DNA from 4 places in the Streptomyces sp. TAA040 genome. Region 3 is predicted to be linked to each of the others. Evidence: riboswitches for the same ligand, from Rfam matches in the RefSeq annotation. Region 3 holds a riboswitch; each other region holds the start of a gene.
The links. A riboswitch is a leader RNA that binds a small molecule or an ion and turns the genes downstream of it on or off. The one in region 3 is predicted to bind cyclic di-AMP.
Positions count from the first base shown of each region.

Region 1: it holds a riboswitch for cyclic di-AMP, as region 3 does, so the genes downstream of both, H300_RS0115155 (M23 family metallopeptidase) here and H300_RS0106030 (NlpC/P60 family protein) in region 3, are expected to answer to the same signal.
Region 2: it holds a riboswitch for cyclic di-AMP, as region 3 does, so the genes downstream of both, H300_RS0109740 (transglycosylase family protein) here and H300_RS0106030 (NlpC/P60 family protein) in region 3, are expected to answer to the same signal.
Region 4: it holds a riboswitch for cyclic di-AMP, as region 3 does, so the genes downstream of both, H300_RS0104065 (transglycosylase family protein) here and H300_RS0106030 (NlpC/P60 family protein) in region 3, are expected to answer to the same signal.

Region 1 covers NZ_AUKR01000015.1:103,294-107,385, forward strand. The annotation lists gene H300_RS27040 (M16 family metallopeptidase) at 1-340, shown strand, start outside; gene H300_RS0115150 (M16 family metallopeptidase) at 376-1,746, shown strand; cyclic di-AMP (ydaO/yuaA leader) riboswitch at 1,997-2,146, shown strand; gene H300_RS0115155 (M23 family metallopeptidase) at 2,159-2,941, shown strand; gene H300_RS0115160 (GntR family transcriptional regulator) at 3,161-3,847, shown strand; gene H300_RS0115165 (HPr family phosphocarrier protein) at 3,988-4,092, opposite strand, start outside.
Region 2 covers NZ_AUKR01000009.1:128,300-132,391, reverse strand. The annotation lists gene eno (phosphopyruvate hydratase) at 1-1,193, opposite strand, end outside; gene H300_RS0109740 (transglycosylase family protein) at 1,444-2,100, opposite strand; cyclic di-AMP (ydaO/yuaA leader) riboswitch at 2,107-2,251, opposite strand; gene H300_RS0109735 (transglycosylase family protein) at 3,117-4,010, opposite strand.
Region 3 covers NZ_AUKR01000006.1:69,760-73,851, forward strand. The annotation lists gene H300_RS0106025 (hypothetical protein) at 1-354, shown strand; gene H300_RS0106030 (NlpC/P60 family protein) at 407-1,597, opposite strand; cyclic di-AMP (ydaO/yuaA leader) riboswitch at 1,604-1,754, opposite strand; gene H300_RS0106040 (DUF1707 and DUF2154 domain-containing protein) at 1,995-2,636, opposite strand; gene pcrA (DNA helicase PcrA) at 2,756-4,092, shown strand, end outside.
Region 4 covers NZ_AUKR01000005.1:24,335-28,426, reverse strand. The annotation lists gene ppdK (pyruvate, phosphate dikinase) at 1-1,403, shown strand, start outside; gene H300_RS0104065 (transglycosylase family protein) at 1,616-2,893, opposite strand; cyclic di-AMP (ydaO/yuaA leader) riboswitch at 2,897-3,075, opposite strand; gene nirD (nitrite reductase small subunit NirD) at 3,586-3,924, opposite strand; gene nirB (nitrite reductase large subunit NirB) at 4,068-4,092, opposite strand, start outside.

The DNA of each region.
Region 1 (4,092 bases), on a different contig from region 3:
GGCCGAGGGACCCACACCGGAGGAAATGGAGCGGGCACAGGCGCAGTTGGAGCGCGAGTGGCTCGACCGGTTGGCCACGGCGAGCGGCCGCGCGGACGAACTCTGCCGCTACGCCGTACTCTTCGCCGATCCGCAGCTCGCGCTGACCGCGGTCGGCCGGATCCTGGAGATCACCGCGCAGGAGGTGCAGGACGTGGCCGCGGCCCGGCTGCGCCGGGACAACCGGGCCGTGCTCGTCTACGCTCCCACCCCCTCCGCCCAGGAGGGCGACAACCCCGCCGGCCCGGCAAGCACCGCGACCGCCGACACCACCGACTCCGCCGAAGGGGCCCCGCAGTGAGCGACGCCACCACCAGCACACCCGCCGAGCCCGGTATGGACTTCCACCCGCAGCCGACCGGTGGCGAGCCCAAGCCGTGGGCCTTCCCGGCTCCCGAGCGCGGCGCCCTGGCCAACGGTCTGACGGTGCTCACCTGCCACCGCCCCGGCCAGCAGGTCGTCGCGGTCGAGGTCAACCTGGTCGCCCCGCTCGAAGCGGAGCCGGCCGGCCTCGACGGCGTCGCGACACTGATGGCTCGCGCTCTCAGCGAGGGCACCGACAAGCACAGTGCCGAGGACTTCGCCGCCGAACTGGAGCGCTGCGGCGCCACCTGGGGCGCGCACGCCGACCACCCGGGCCTGCGGGTCTCACTGGAGGTCCCCGCTTCCCGCCTCCGGCAGGCGCTCGGGCTGCTGGCCGACGCGCTGCGCGCGCCTGCCTTCCCCGACGCCGAGGTGGCCCGGCTGGTGCGCAACCGGCTGGACGAGATCGCGCACGAGCTGGCCAGTCCGGCGCGCCGGGCGGCCATCGCCCTCTCCGGGGAGCTGTTCCCGGCCGACTCGCGGATGTCCCGGCCGCGCCAGGGCACCGAGGGCACGGTCGCCCGGGTGGACGCGGCGGCCGTACGGGCCTTCTACGAGGCCCATGTGCGCCCGGCCGCCGCCACCGCGGTGGTCGTCGGCGACTTCACCGGCGTGGACCTCGCCGCCGCGCTGGAGGAGACGCTCGGGGCGTGGACCGGCTCCACTGCCGAGCCCCGGCCGGTCCCGCCGATCACGGCGGACGACACCGGCCGGGTGGTCGTCGTGGACCGTCCCGGTTCGGTGCAGACCCAGATCCTCATCGGGCGGATCGGCGCCGATCGGCACGATCGGGTGTGGCCGGCCCAGGTGCTGGGCACCTACTGCCTCGGCGGGACCCTCACCTCCCGGTTGGACCGGGTGCTGCGTGAGGACAAGGGCTACACCTACGGGGTGCGGGCCTTCAGCCAGGTCCTGCGCTCCACTCCGGAGGGCACCGGCGCCGCCATGCTGGCGATCAGCGGCTCGGTGGCCACCGACGTCACCGGGCCGGCGCTGGCCGACCTCTGGCAGGTGCTGCGGACGCTCGCAGCGGAGGGCCTCACGGACGAGGAGCGGGACGTCGCCGTGCAGAACCTCGTGGGCGTCGCCCCGCTGCGGTACGAGACCGCCGCCGCGGTGGCGGACACCCTCGCCGACCAGGTCGAGCAGCACCTGCCGGACGACTTCCAGGGCCGGCTGTACGTCGGCCTCGCGGAGACCGGCACGGTGGAGGCGACGGCCGCCGCGGTGAACGCCTTCCCGGTGGACCGCCTGGTCACGGTGCTGGTCGGGGACGCCGAGCAGATCGCCGAGCCGGTGCGCGAGCTGGGCATCGGGGAGGTCCGGGTGGTCGGCGGCCAGTAGCCGCACCGGCCCGCGTCCGTCCGCGGTCGGGCCGGGCGGGACGTAGCTGCGCCGCCGCCCGGCCCGCCGTGCGTCGACCCCTGTTTCGGGTTTCCGGCAAGCAGGGGTCGATTTTTGTCCGTATTGGGATGATATGCGGGTGTGATTCCTGTGGGATGGGCGACAAAGGACGAGATCGGTTTGGTAGCAGCGAGATGTCCGGTTTAGCTTCGGTTGCGCTGCCGTCAGAAGTGTCCGCGCCGCGGCCGACGCGCAGCGAACGCCGAGTCCCCGTGAGGGAGCCGGGGACCCACCGAAGTCCTTGGGGTGAATCCGGGCGCTTCCCAGTGAAATGCGCCGGTAGGAGACCTTCCTGCTCCGAACCCGTCAGCTAACCCGGTAGGCGTGAAGGAAGGAAAGGAGCACGCCTGCCATGGCGTTCAAGCATGCTGCCGCCTCCTGGCGGCGCCCCAGCCGTGCCGTGCGGACCGGAGCCCGGATCGCCGGCGCGAGCACCCTGACCGTCGGCCTGGTGGCCGGTGTCTTCGCCGGCTCCCCGGTGGCGGCGGCCGACAGCGCGTTGCGTGTGGCCGGGATCGGCCAGGCGATCGCCCTCGGCAACGCGACCGTGCAGGGCGTATCGGCCCAGGCCGATGTCCAGCACCGCGCGGCGGAAGCCGCGAAGGCCGAGGCGGCGAAGAAGGCCCGAGCCGCGAAGAAGGCGAAGGCGAAGAAGGACCGGGCGGCCGAGCGGGCCGCCGGCTCCCGGTCCGGCGCGACGAAGGCGGCCCGCAGTGCCAAGCGCGCCGCGGCCTTCGTTGCTCCCGTTACCGGTTCCCCGGTCACGACGCAGTACCGCACGGGTGGTTCCCGGTGGTCCTCCGGGAGTCACAGCGGTATCGACTTCGCCGCTGCGTCCGGCACCCCGGTGCGCGCGACCGGTGCCGGCACCGTCGTCGAGGCGGGCTGGGGCGGCGCCTACGGGAACAACATCGTGATCCGGCACCGGGACGGCGGCTACACCCAGTACGGTCACCTGTCGTCGATGGGTGTACGGGCCGGCCAGCAGGTCGACGCCGCCCAGGGCATCGGCCGCGTCGGTTCCACCGGCAACTCGACGGGACCGCACCTGCACTTCGAGGCGCGTACCGGCCCCTCGTACGGCTCGGACATCGATCCGCTGGCCTACCTCCGAGGCAAGGGCGTCGGGCTGTGAGTCCCGTCCCCCGCTGAACGGTCCGTGCCGGTGCGACGGCCGGTGCGGACGAACACAGGACCCCCGGGTGCGACATCCGGGGGTCCTGTGCTGTTCTCCCGCGGCCGGCCCGCGCGTTTTCCACCCGATCAGGGACGGGCATCAAAAGAGCCCGCCGAGTGGAATAGAGTTCGACTCAGCGACATCTCGAAACGCGGGGATTACGCCGGAGGTAGGGCCATGCGCATTGCGGCGCACACGGTATGCACAGCGGTTCGGGACGACATCGTCTCCGGTGCTTTTCCGCCGGGCGCGCGGCTGACCGAGGAGCAGCTCGCCCGCAGGTACGGGGTGTCCCGTGTGCCGGTGCGCGAGGCGCTGCGGATGCTGGAGTCGGAGGGCTTCGTGACCACCCGCAGGCATGTCGGCGCCCATGTCGCCGAACCCACCGAGCAGGAGGCGGCCGACCTGCTGGACATTCGTGCGCTGTTGGAGCCGCTGGGCGCCGCCCGTGCGGCGCAGCGCCGTTCCGAGGCGCATGTCAGGGTGCTGCGGGGCCTGGTGCGGCTCGGCCGACAGCGCGCTGAGCAGGGGCAGTTGTCGGATCTGCACGCGCTGGGGGACTGGTACCACGAGACCCTCGCACAGGCGTCGGGGAGCCCGGCGCTGGCTGCGCTGCTGACCCAGCTCCGCCGGAAGATCACCTGGATGTACGCGGCCCCGGCGGTTGAGCCGCCGGTGGGGGCCACGGCGGTCTGGCAGGAGCACGGTGCGCTCGTGGACGCCATCGCCCGCCGGGAGCCGGAGCGGGCCCGCGCGCTCGCCGCGGCGCACGTGGAGCGTCCGGTGGCAGTGCGCCGGCGGCGGCACCCCGCGGCGGTGAGGAGTTCGAAACCTGCTGTAAACAACGAACGCGGCCGCGTTTAACACACCGTGTATACAAAGGGCGGAGAATTTTGCGGGGTGATTCTCCCCTGCCCGAATACCTGCGGGCAGGGGAAAGGCGGCAGATCCGTCGATCCGCCACCTTTACCTGAGTTTCCACCCGGTGCTGCCCGGAGAATTCTTCAGACAGCCTCGGGCAGTTCCTCGAGCCCCTCGGCGACCAGTTTCGCCAGCCGGCCCAGCGCCGCGTCCGCGCCTTCGGCGTCGGACGCCAGGACGACCTCCTC
Region 2 (4,092 bases), on a different contig from region 3:
TTGGCGACGCGCTCCGAGCGGGCCGGGGCGCCGGTCTTGATCTGACCGCAGTTGGTCGCGACGGCGAGGTCGGCGATGGTGACGTCCTCGGTCTCGCCGGACCGGTGGGACATCATGCACTTGAAACCGTTGCGCTGGGCGAGCTCGACGGCGTCCAGGGCCTCGGTCAGCGAACCGATCTGGTTCACCTTCACCAGCAGCGCGTTGGCGGACTGCTCGTCGATGCCGCGCTGGAGCCGTTCCGGGTTGGTGACGAACAGGTCGTCGCCGACCAGCTGGACCTTGTCGCCGAGACGCGAGGTGATGGTCTTCCAGCCGTCCCAGTCGTCCTCGTACAGCGGGTCCTCGATGGAGACCAGCGGGTATGCCGCGACCAGCTCGGCATAGTAGTCGGTCATCTGCTCGGCGGTGCGCGTCTGCCCCTCGAACGCGTAGGAGCCGTCCTTGTAGAACTCGGAGGCGGCGGCGTCCAGGGCCAGGGCGATGTCCCGGCCGGGAGTGTAGCCGGCCTTCTGGATCGCTTCCAGGATCAGGTCGAGCGCCTCGCGGTTGGAGCCGAGGTTCGGGGCGAAGCCGCCCTCGTCGCCCAGTCCGGTGGCCAGGCCGCGCTCCTTGAGGACGCCCTTGAGCGCGTGGTACGTCTCGGTGCCCCAGCGCAGCGCCTCCGAGAAGGACTCCGCGCCGATCGGAGCGATCATGAACTCCTGGATGTCCACGTTCGAGTCGGCGTGCGAGCCGCCGTTCACAATGTTCATCATCGGCACCGGCAGCAGGTGCGCGTTGGGGCCCCCGAGGTAGCGGAAGAGCGGCAGGTCGGAGGCCTCGGAAGCGGCGTGCGCCACGGCCAGCGAGACGCCGAGGATCGCGTTGGCGCCGAGCGAGGACTTGTCCGCGGTGGCGTCCAGGTCGAACATCGCCTGGTCGATCAGCCGCTGCTCGGTGGCGTCGTAGCCGACCAGCTCGGGGCCGATCTGCTCGATGACGGCGAGGACGGCTTTCTCGACGCCCTTGCCGCCGTAGCGGCCCTTGTCACCGTCGCGGAGTTCGAGGGCCTCGAACGCACCGGTGGAGGCACCGGACGGAACAGCGGCACGACCGGTGCTGCTGTCGTCGAGGCCGACCTCGACCTCGACCGTGGGGTTGCCTCGCGAGTCGAGGATCTCGCGGGCTACGACGACGTCGATGGACGGCACGAGGTTCTCCTTCGTGTGTGTCTGGTTCCTGACCCGTGAGCCTAACGGTCTCCCCGCCCCCGCGGGGTCCCCGGTCCGTGTCGTGGACCGGAACGCCGGGTGAAGCCGCAGCTCAGCGAGGATTCGCCGGCGGGGAAGTTTTGTTCCGGTGATGAAGAAAGACCCGGCCCGAGCGGATCGTGCGATCCGTCGGGCCGGGTCCTTCGTACACCGTCTCAGCGGTCCCGGCAGGTCACCGGGCCGGTGGGACTCAGAGGTTCAGGAGCTGACCGGGGAAGATCAGGTTGGGGTCGCCGCCGATGACCGACTTGTTCTCGGTGTAGACCTGCTTCCAGCTGCTTCCGTTAGCCGCGGCGATCGAGCCGAGCGTGTCGCCGGACTTCACGGTGTAGTCACCGGAGCCCTGCGAGCGGGACGGGCGCTCGGGCTGGGCCTCGCGCTCCTGCGGGGCCGCCTGCTGCTCGGACTGGGCCGGCTGCTCGGCGGTCTGCTCCGGGGCGCTGCCACCGGTGTCGACCTGGGCGTCCGCTCCGCCGGAGGTCAGGTTGCCGGCTCCGGCACAGGCCCAGGCACCCGGGCCCTGCATGTCGAGCAGCCGCTCGGCGGTGGCGATCTGCTGACCCTTGCTGGCCAGGTCCGCACGGGGAGCGTAGCTGGTGCCGCCGGCCGCCGCCCAGCTGGACTGGGAGAACTGCAGGCCGCCGTAGTAGCCGTTGCCGGTGTTGATCGACCAGTCGCCGCCGGACTCGCACTGCGCGACCGCGTCCCAGGTGTCGACCGAGGCGGCCTGGGCACCGGTGGCGCCGACCAGCGGGAGGGCGACGAGTGCACCGGCGGAGGCTGCCAGGGTGACCGCGCGGGCGGTCCTGGACGAGGAGCTGTGACGACCCTTGGTGGAGAACAGCATGCTGTGTTTCTTCCTCACCGACGCCTACGAGGTGAGCTGTCGGGTTCGGGACGTGAGTGGCCCGGTCCGGCACACGTGCCGGACTTCACCCCAAGCCGCCTGAGCGGCGCTTACCTGGTTCCCCCGCTCCTGCCAACGGCGCTGTACGCGACGGTTTCCCGGCGACCGCCGGCAGGATTCGGCGTGACGGTCATCGAGGTCCGCAGTAGCGAACGAGCACGACCGTAAACACAGCACCCCTAAGCGATCAAACATCCTCGATAGCGATCAATACCGTCGATTTGACTGATGAAATGCAAATCGTCGCAGGTCGGGCGGCACCTACCCTGCTCCATTGCAGGGACACGGCGGTCACGGCGGGAGATCAGGCTCACATTTCCGCAAACCGGACATCCGTGCCGGTCAGGAAGCGGGTTGAGCCGGACGTGGCGGCGTGTCGAAGTGCGTTGTGGCTGCGTACAGCGCGGGCGCGTCGCCCCCCCGCCCCTCCGCCGGGTGCCGCCCGGCCCCGGGCGGGAGCCCAGGGTCCGCACGGGTCCCACGGCGGTCGCCGCGGACCCGCCCGTCCCCCGATCGAACGGGGCCGGAGCCGGGCAACCGGCCCGGAACGTGCCGCGGATCACCCGTTCGGAGCCCCGGGCGCCGCCCGCTCGCGAGGCCCCCGCGCACGGTGGTCCGCGGCGCAGGGCTGCGGGACGGACCGGGTACGGCCGGCGGCGGGGCGGGGCGGGGCGGACCGGGCGTGGGCCACGGGACCGCCGGGGGAAGAGACCGGGGCCAGGGCACCGGGACCGGCGGGATGCCACCGGGGGGCCATGCGTCCCGCGCGGAGGGCGCCACAGGGGCGCGGCGTCGAGGGGCCGCACGGGCCGGAGAGCGCCGCTCAGGGCCGGGCAGCCCCGCACCCGGGGCGGGGAACGCCATACGCGGCCGCGGGCACGAGGCGGCGGGGCGCGAAGCCGCAGGGCGGCCACGATCGGCGATGCCGGACCGGAGGCCGCCCCCGCAGGGACGGATCAGTCCGTCTGCTGGCCGGCTGCCTCCAGGCCGACCTCCAGGCGCAGCCCGGGGTGGATCAGGTCGGGATCCGAACCGACAACCGCTTGGTTGCCCTCGTAGAGGCCCGTCCAGCCGTCCATCTCGTGGTCCTCGGCGATCCCGGACAGCGAATCGCCCTGCTCGACCTCGTAGTCCTCCGGAGCGAGCTCTTCGCGGTCGGCGTCCCGGCCGGAGCCGCGGTCCGTCTCGTCGCGCTCCTGCACCTGCTCGCCGGGGTCGGGGCTGCCGCGGTGCTTGCCGGTCCCGGTGCCGTCCTCGTCCGCGCTCTCCCCCTGCGCGGAGGCGGAGCCGGTCGGATCCGGCGAGGTCGAGGCCTGGGGCGACTTCCCGTCGCCCGACTCCTCGTCGGCGTTCTCGGACGGCTTCCCCGAGGAGGAGCCGGAGGGGTCGACCGAGGGACTCTCCTGCTCGCTCGTACCTCCGCTGCCGCTCTTCCCGCCGCCCTGGACGCCGTCGCCGCTGCCGGCGTCCTCGTCACCCGAGTCGCCGGAACCGGAGGGCAGCGGCAGATCACCGGGGTCGACGTCCGGCACCGCGCCCAGGTCCTCGTACAGGCCCCCGTTGCCGGCACAGGCGGGCCACGCCTCCGGCCCCTCGGACTGGAGTATCTGCTCGGCGATGGCTATCTGCTGGTTGCGGCTGGCGAGGTCGGGGCGTTCGGCGTAGGCCGTGCCGCCGTACTTCTCCCAGGTGCTCAGCGTGAGTTGGAGTCCGCCGTAGTAGCCGTTCTCGGCGTTGGCGCTCCAGACGCCACCGCTCTCGCACTCCGACACCTGGTCCCAGGTGGCGGTGTCCGCCGCCTGGGCGCCGGAGGCGGCGAGCAGCGGCAACGCGAACCCCGCTCCGGTCACCCCCGCGGTGACGAAAACGGCAGGGGCCTGACGGGGTCGACGGTGTCGGCCTGTCCCGGAAAGCATGCGCGAGCCTCTCGTA
Region 3 (4,092 bases):
ATGGACGTACTCATCAATTTCTTTGTCGGGCTGCACATCATCGGCATCGCGGCACTCCTCGGCGGCTTCCTCCTCCAGATGAAGGCGATGAGCGCGGGCGAGGCCCGGCTGACGCCGGGCATGCTGCACGGCGCCTCCACCATGCTCCTGACGGGCCTCGCCCTGGTCGGCTTCAACCAGCTCGCCGACAACGACGTGAACCACGTCAAGGTCGCTGTCAAGCTCGCGGTGCTGGTGGTGATCCTGGTGCTCGTCTACGTCAAGCGCGACGAGCAGCGGGTGCCCGCCGGCACGATGGCCGCCGTGGGCGCGCTGACCTGCCTCAACGTCTTCCTCGCCACCATGTGGGTGTGACGCCCGCCCGGCCCCGCCCCACGAGGGTCCGGGCGGCCGACCCCGCCCGGCGTCAGGCCGGCCGCACCGCGCTGTGGAAGGGCATGTAGTCGATCGACTCGTACTTCACGTCGTCGCCCGGCTTGGAGGCGTGGATCATCTGGCCGCCGCCGACATAGATGCCCACATGGGTCACGTCCGGGTAGAAGAACACCAGGTCGCCCGGCTGCAACTGCGACTTGGCGACCCGCGTGCCGATGTCGACCTGGTCGTAGGTGGTGCGCGGCAGCTCGACCCCGGCCGCCCGCCAGGCCGCCTGGGTGAAGCCCGAGCAGTCGTACGAGTTCGGGCCGGCGGCACCCCAGACGTAGGGCTTGCCCAGCTCGCGCTTCGCGAAGGCCAGTACCTGCGAGGCCCTCCCGCTGCCGGCCGTGTCCTGCGATCCGTCCGCCCCCCCGGTGCCCGCCGTCTGCTCCTGCGAGGCCGGCTGCCCGCCCCCGGACGCCGGAGCGGCGGTCTCCCGCTCGGCAGCGGCCTCGGCGGCGGCCTTCCGCTCGGCAGCCGCCTTGCGCTCCGCGGCGCGTGCCTTCTCCTGGGCCTCGCGCTGCTTCTCCCGCTCGATGGCCGCCAGCCTGGCCTTCTCCTCCTCGGTCAGCTCGGACAGCAGGGTGCGGGCCTCCGCGAGCTTGCCCTGGACGGACTTCTTCTCCTCGGCCAGCTTCGTCTGGGCCCGGTTCAGCTCGGTGAGGTTCTTCGTCGCCTCGTCGCGCTTGTTGCCCGCCTCGCGCTGCTCCTCCTGGAAGTCGCCGACCGCCTGCTTCTGCTGACCGGTGAGCCGCTCCATCACGTGCGTCTGCTGGAAGTAGCCCTGCGGGTCCGCGGAGAGCAGCAGGGTGGCCGTCTCCGACATACCGCCGTTGCGGTACTGGGCGGCGGCGAAACCGCCCAGCTTGCGCCGGGCGTCGTTCAGCCGTTCGGTCCGCTCGGCGACCTCGTCCAGCAGCCGGTCTGACTTCTTGCGCTGCTTCTCGGCCTTCTCCTTCGCCGCGTTGTACTTCTGGGTCGCGGCGCCCGCCTGCCGGTGCAGCTCGTCGACCTTCTCCTGCGTCTCCTCCAGTGAGGGGCCGCCGTCGCCGGGTGCCGCGACGGCGCTCTGCGAGAGCAGCGTGACGGAGGCGAGCGCGGCGGCGGTCGCGCCCACCGTTCCTCCGCGCAGCGCGGCCGACTGCCGCACAGGGACACGCGGCTTGCGGTGTGTCGCCAAGACGGCAACTCCTTCCGTGGGCCGCCTACCGGGTTAGCTGTCGGGTTCGGGCGTCGGAAGGCTGCCCTACGGGTCCCTGCGCGGGCCCCGATTCACCCCGGAAGTGCACGGGTGGGTCCCCGGCTCCGGCGGATGCCGGACTCGGCGGAGGCCGCCCGTGCCGGCACTGTCGCCGACGGTCTCCGGGCCGCCTGAGGCAGCACCGTAGCCACGACACGGTGCTCTTGGGAAGACGGGTGCGCGCTATGTCCGAAACCGATTCGTTATCCGCGCGGCTCCGCGTCCGCTCGGTGACCTGCCGTGATCGGCTCCGGCCCGGGTGGGCAGGAGGCGGCGCCGCACCGGGCGGATGTGGGGCCGCCCCGCCGCACCGGGGGCGGGGCGGCCCCCGCGCCCGTCAGCCCTGCTGCTCCCGCGCCAGCCATTCCTGCTGCTTCTGCCGCTTCCACTGCTCCCAGCGGTTGGGGTAGCGGATCCGCACGTCGCCCATCGCGGTGCGCCCGCTCAGCTCCAGTGTCGGGGCACCGGGGACGGGTGGCTCGGAGACCCGGTTGCGGACCGAGCCGATGCTGACCCGCATGCCGTGGGGGCGGACCGACCACCCCGGGGGCACGACGATCGTCACGTTGCCCATCGCCGCGTTGATCTCCAGGTGGACCTCGCGCTGCCGGCACTCGGCCTGGGAGAAGTCGATCCGGACGTCCCCCATCCGCGAGGTGGCGGTGATCCGGGACGGCACCACCCAGTAACCGGTCTGCGTGATGTCCCCGGCCCCGGCCTTGAGCACCATCGGCTCACCGGCGCGCGGCTCGGGGGCGCCGGCGGTGGTCGGCAGGTCCGCGGTCAGCGGTTCCAGCTCGCCGTAGGTCTTCGCCCCGAATGCCCGCTCCAGCCGGTCCTCCAGCTCGTCGATGCCGATCCGGCCGTCGCCGGCGGCCTCCCGCAGCGTCTCGGCCACCGCTTCCCGGTCCGCGTGCGAAGCCCGCAGTTCGGGGTCGTGGCCGGGTCCTGGCGCGGTCGCTCCGGAGGGATCAGTCATGCCGCCAAGTCTAGGAGGTGCCCGCGGCCCCGGACAGAGCCGCAGACCGCTGCGTGCCGGGGCGGCGGACCCGGTGCTCGCCCCGGGGGTGACGGAGGGAGCCCTTAGACTCGGCAGCGATGAGCAGCCTCTTCGACGACAGCTTCCTGGCCGACCTGGAGCCCCCCGCGGGCGAGGCTCCGCCGCCGGACCCCGAGCACCCCGCCGCGCCGCAGCCGGAGGAGGTGCCGGACGGCCTGTTCGCGGGCTCGTTCGCCGGTCCCGGCGGCCCCCGGGACGCGTTCCACCGGGGCGGCGCTCCACGGACGGTCACGGACCCGGAGGAGCTGCTGGCCGGTCTGAACGAGCAGCAGGGCGCCGCGGTCGTGCACAGCGGCGGGCCGCTGCTGATCGTCGCGGGGGCGGGCTCGGGCAAGACCCGGGTGCTCACCCACCGCATCGCGTACCTGCTGGGGGCCAGGGGAGTGCACCCCGGCCAGGTGCTCGCCATCACCTTCACCAACAAGGCGGCCGGCGAGATGAAGGAGCGGGTGGCCGAGCTGGTCGGTCCGCGCGCCCAGTCGATGTGGGTCTCCACCTTCCACAGCGCCTGCGTGCGGATCCTGCGCCGGGAGAGCAAGCGGCTCGGCTTCACCTCCTCGTTCTCCATCTACGACGGGGCCGACTCGCGCCGGCTGATGGCGCTCGTCTGCCGCGACCTGGCACTCGACCCCAAGCGGTTCCCGCCGAAGGCGTTCAGCGCGAAGGTCTCGAACCTCAAGAACGAACTCGTCGACGAGGAGGACTTCGCCGCCACCGCGGCGGACGGCTTCGAGAAGACGCTGGCCGAGGCGTACACCCTGTACCAGGCACGGCTGCGCGAGGCCAACGCGCTGGACTTCGACGACATCATCATGACGACCGTCCACCTGCTCCAGGCGTTCGACGACGTCGCCGAGCACTACCGCCGGCGCTTCCGGCACGTCCTGGTCGACGAGTACCAGGACACCAACCACGCCCAGTACACCCTGGTCAGGGAGCTGGTGGGGACGGGCCGAGCAGTGGGACCCGCCTCGGCGGACGACGGTCAGGGCGAGGCGCCCGCCGGGCCGGAGCGCGCCGAGCTGTGCGTGGTGGGCGACGCGGACCAGAGCATCTACGCCTTCCGCGGCGCCACCATTCGCAACATCCTCCGTTTCGAGGAGGACTACCCGGACGCCACCACCATCCTGCTGGAGCAGAACTACCGCTCCACCCAGACGATCCTCGGCGCGGCCAACTCCGTGATCGAGCGGAATGAGAACCGGCGGCCCAAGAACCTGTGGACGGAGGCCGGGGCCGGCCCCCGGATCACCGGCTACGTCGCCGACACCGAGCACGACGAGGCCCAGTTCGTCGCCGAGGAGATCGACCGGCTGACGGACGCGGGGGACGCCAGGGCGGGGGACGTCGCGGTCTTCTACCGCACCAACGCCCA
Region 4 (4,092 bases), on a different contig from region 3:
CCGCCGAGGGCATCCTCACCTCGCGGGGAGGCAAGACCTCGCACGCCGCCGTGGTGGCCCGCGGGATGGGCAAGACCTGCGTCTGCGGCGCCGAGGACCTGGAGGTGGACACCAAGCGCCGCCGGCTCACGGCCCCGCACCCGGACGGCAGGGGCACGGTGGTCGTCGACGAGGGGGACGTGGTCTCCATCGACGGCTCCACCGGCAAGGTCTACCGTGGCGAGGTCCCGGTCGTCCCCTCACCCGTGGTCGAGTACTTCGAGGGCCGGATGCACGCCGGGGCCGACGACGCCGGCGAACTCGTGCAGTCGGTGCACCGGATGATGGCCTACGCCGACCGGATGCGCCGGCTGCGGGTGCGGGCGAACGCCGACAACGCGGAGGACGCGGCCAGGGCCCGGCGCTTCGGCGCCCAGGGCATCGGGCTGTGCCGGACCGAGCACATGTTCCTCGGCGAGCGCCGGGAACTGGTGGAGCACCTCATCCTCGCGGACACCGACGCCGAGCGGGAGTCCGCCCTCGGTGCGCTGTTGCCCCTCCAGAAGGGCGACTTCAAGGAGCTCTTCGAGTCCATGGACGGGCTGCCGGTGACGGTGCGGCTGCTCGACCCGCCGCTGCACGAGTTCCTGCCGGACATCACCGAGCTGTCGGTACGGGTCGCGCTGGCCGAGTCCCGACGGGACGCCAACGAGAACGACCTCCGGCTCCTCCAGGCCGTCCACCGGCTGCACGAGCAGAACCCGATGCTCGGGCTGCGCGGGGTACGCCTCGGGCTGGTCGTGCCCGGGCTGTTCAGCATGCAGGTGCGGGCGATCGCCGAGGCCGCCGCCGAACGCAAGGGTGCCAAGGCCGACCCGCGGGCGGAGATCATGATCCCGCTGGTCGGCACCGTCCAGGAGCTGGAGATCGTCCGGGACGACGCGGAGCGGGTGATCGCCGAGGTGGAGGCGGCCTACGGGGTGGAGCTGGGTCTCACCCTCGGCACCATGATCGAGCTGCCCCGGGCGGCGCTCACCGCGGGCCAGATCGCCGAGTCCGCCGACTTCTTCTCCTTCGGCACCAACGACCTGACCCAGACGGTGTGGGGGTTCAGTCGGGACGACGTCGAGGCCAGCTTCTTCACCGCCTACCTGGAGAAGGGCATCTTCGGCGTCTCCCCCTTCGAGACGATCGACCTGGACGGGGTGGGCAAGCTGGTCCGGGACGCGGCGGAGGCGGGGCGGGCCACTCGGCCGGAGCTGAAGCTCGGGGTCTGCGGGGAGCACGGCGGCGACCCCGAGTCGGTGCACTTCTTCCACGAGGTCGGCCTGGACTACGTCTCCTGTTCTCCCTTCCGGATCCCGGTCGCCCGGCTGGAAGCCGGCCGGGCCGCGGCACGGAGCACCGGGAGCGACAGCCGCTGACACGACCGCGACCTCCGGGGTCGCCGCCGCGCCCTGACCCTCACTGCGGCGGTGGCCCCGGTCCCCGGGAGGGGGACGGTGGGAGACCTTGTGCGGAGGCCCCGCCGCCCCTCCCGACTCCGCCGGGCGGAGGCGCACCGGCGGACGGAAGAACCGGCCGTGCCCCTCGTGAGGGGCACGGCCGGTCTCTCGTCCCCTTGGGGGAGCGTCGCTCAGAGGGAGACGCCGTTGTCGCGCAGGTAGGCCAGCGGGTCGATGTCCGAGCCGTACGACGGGCCCGTGCGGACCTCGAAGTGCAGGTGCGGGCCGGTGCTGTTGCCGGTCGAGCCCGACAGGCCGAGCTGGTCGCCGGCGCCGACGCTCTGGCCGGCGGAGACGGAGAGCGAGGAGAGGTGGGCGTACTGGCTGTAGCGCCCGTCCGCGTGCTTGACGACGACCTCGTTGCCGTAGGCGCCGCCCCAGCCCGCGGAGACCACAGTGCCGGTGCCGACCGAACGGACCGAGGTGCCGGTGCCGACGGAGAAGTCCACTCCGGTGTGGTAACCGCTCGACCAGCTTCCGCCCGATGCGCGGTAGGCGGTGCTGGGCGCACCGTCCACCGGCGCGGTGAACCCGCCGGTGGTGGCGGCCTCGGCCGGAGCAGCGGGCTCCTGGCTCTGCTCCTCCACGGGTTCCGGCTTCGGCTCGGGCTTCTCCTGCTTCGGCTCCTGCTTCTCGGCCGACTGCTGCTTCGGCTGCTCGGCGGGAGCACTCGACTTCTCGGCGGGGGCGTCCGACGTACCGCCGCTGCCGTCCAGGCTGAGCCGCTGGCCGGGGAAGATCAGGTCCGGGTCGCTGCCGACTGTCTCGCGGTTCTGCTCGTAGACGGTCTGCCAGCCGCCCCGCACGTGCTCCGCGACCGCGATGTTGTGGAGGGTGTCGCCGCTGGCGACGGTGTAGTCGTGCGAGCCCTCCGACTTCGCGGCCGCGGCCTTCTTCTGCTCGGCGGCCTGCGGCTCGGACTTCTTCGGCTGCGCGGCCTGCTCCGACTGCTGCTCGGTCTTCGCGCCGGACTCGGAGGCGTTGTTCTGCGCGCCGTCCGGGGCGATGTCCGGCGTGCCGCTGTCCTGGCTCAGGCCGGCACGCGGGCCGCAGACCGGCCAGGCGCCCGGGCCCTGCATCTCCAGGAGCTTCTCGGCGGCGGCTATCTGCTGGTCCTTCGTGGCGAGGTCGGCGCGCGGTGCGTACTGCGTGCCGCCGGCAGCCGCCCAGCTCGACTGCTGGAACTGGAGACCGCCGTAGAAGCCGTTTCCGGTGTTGATCGACCAGTTGCCGGTGCTCTCGCACTCGGCGACCTTGTCCCACACGGAGACCGGGGCCGCGTTCGCGGAACCCGCGGTGATCAGCGGAGCAGCGATACCGGCACCGCCCGCGGTGAGGGCGAGCGAGACCTTGGAGACCTGACGGGACATCAGGGGTTTGCGCGGACGACGGTGGCGACCACGAGACATGGGTTGAGTCCTCTCCTGCGCCTGCGAGGTGAGCTGTCGGATTCGGGCTGGAGCTGCCCGGCCATCCCCCACCGTGATCCGGTGGCGCATGGCTTCACCCCTAGCCGACCCGCGTGCTCCGCGGTCCGGCACTTACCTTGGTTCCCCCGCTCCTGCCGGCCTGATGCAGTCGTTTCCCTCTACCGGCGGCAGGATTCGGCGTGACCGGCGTGGGACCTCCGCACGGGATGCGGTGGCGGGATGAACGGTAATCACAACGATTTGGCCGGGACAAGCGAAACCAGGTTTTGCTCAGCCGCTCCGGGGGTCGCATGGGAGCATTTTCGGCGCGCTGTGAGATCGATCATTTCCGACGTCACGGACGTGCGGGCTTGCATGTGCACATAAAAACCGCACTGAGCAGGGGAATTGACGCTGAGGCGAGAAGTGGCCGACGAGGTGCAATTGTACGGGGGCGCGGTCCTGTGAGTCCGGTCACCCGAACCGTCTCGTGCTTCCTTATATCGGTGCATTCCCGACCCGTGGAAGCTGAGAGGGTGTCAGGTTCCGAAATCACCCACCTCTTGACTGCCACACCGCTTGTCCGTTTTGGGTGCGAGGTGACTTTGAGGGGCTTTTGTGACGCGACGTTGCTGGATGAATCGGTCGCGTCCCGCCATCCCGACGGGCGGCGGGACGCGATTCGCCGGTGCTCAGGGCGGCGGCTCGCCGGTGCCGGTCAGGCGGGCCGGATGGGTGCGGACGATGACCGAGTCGTCGTCCAGGCAGCGGCCCGTCGCCAGGTCGAAGCGCTGCTTGAGCAGCGGGGAGGCCACGAACGGCCGGCCCGCCGCGGACCCGAGTAGTCCGCGCGAGAGCACGTACGCACCGGTGAACGGATCCCGGTTGTCCACCGCGTGGACGCCGCCGCTGCGGTCGGTGAAGACGGCGATCTGCCGCCCGTCCGGGAGCAGTGCCGCGACTCCGCGGCCCGGCACCAGGTCGCCGGGAGCGCAGACCGGATGCCAGGAGTCCCCGGCCCGCACCTCGATCCGGGCGGCCGTCCCGCCGTCGGCCGGGTGCGCCCCGGCGTCGGTGGACGCCCCGGTGTTCGGGTGCGGTCCGCCGCTCGGGAGCGGGCACGGGGGAGAGTCGGCGGGTTCGGCGGCCGTGACGGGGGAAGGGCGGGTCGGGCTCATCGGGTGGCGCTCCCTTCGAGG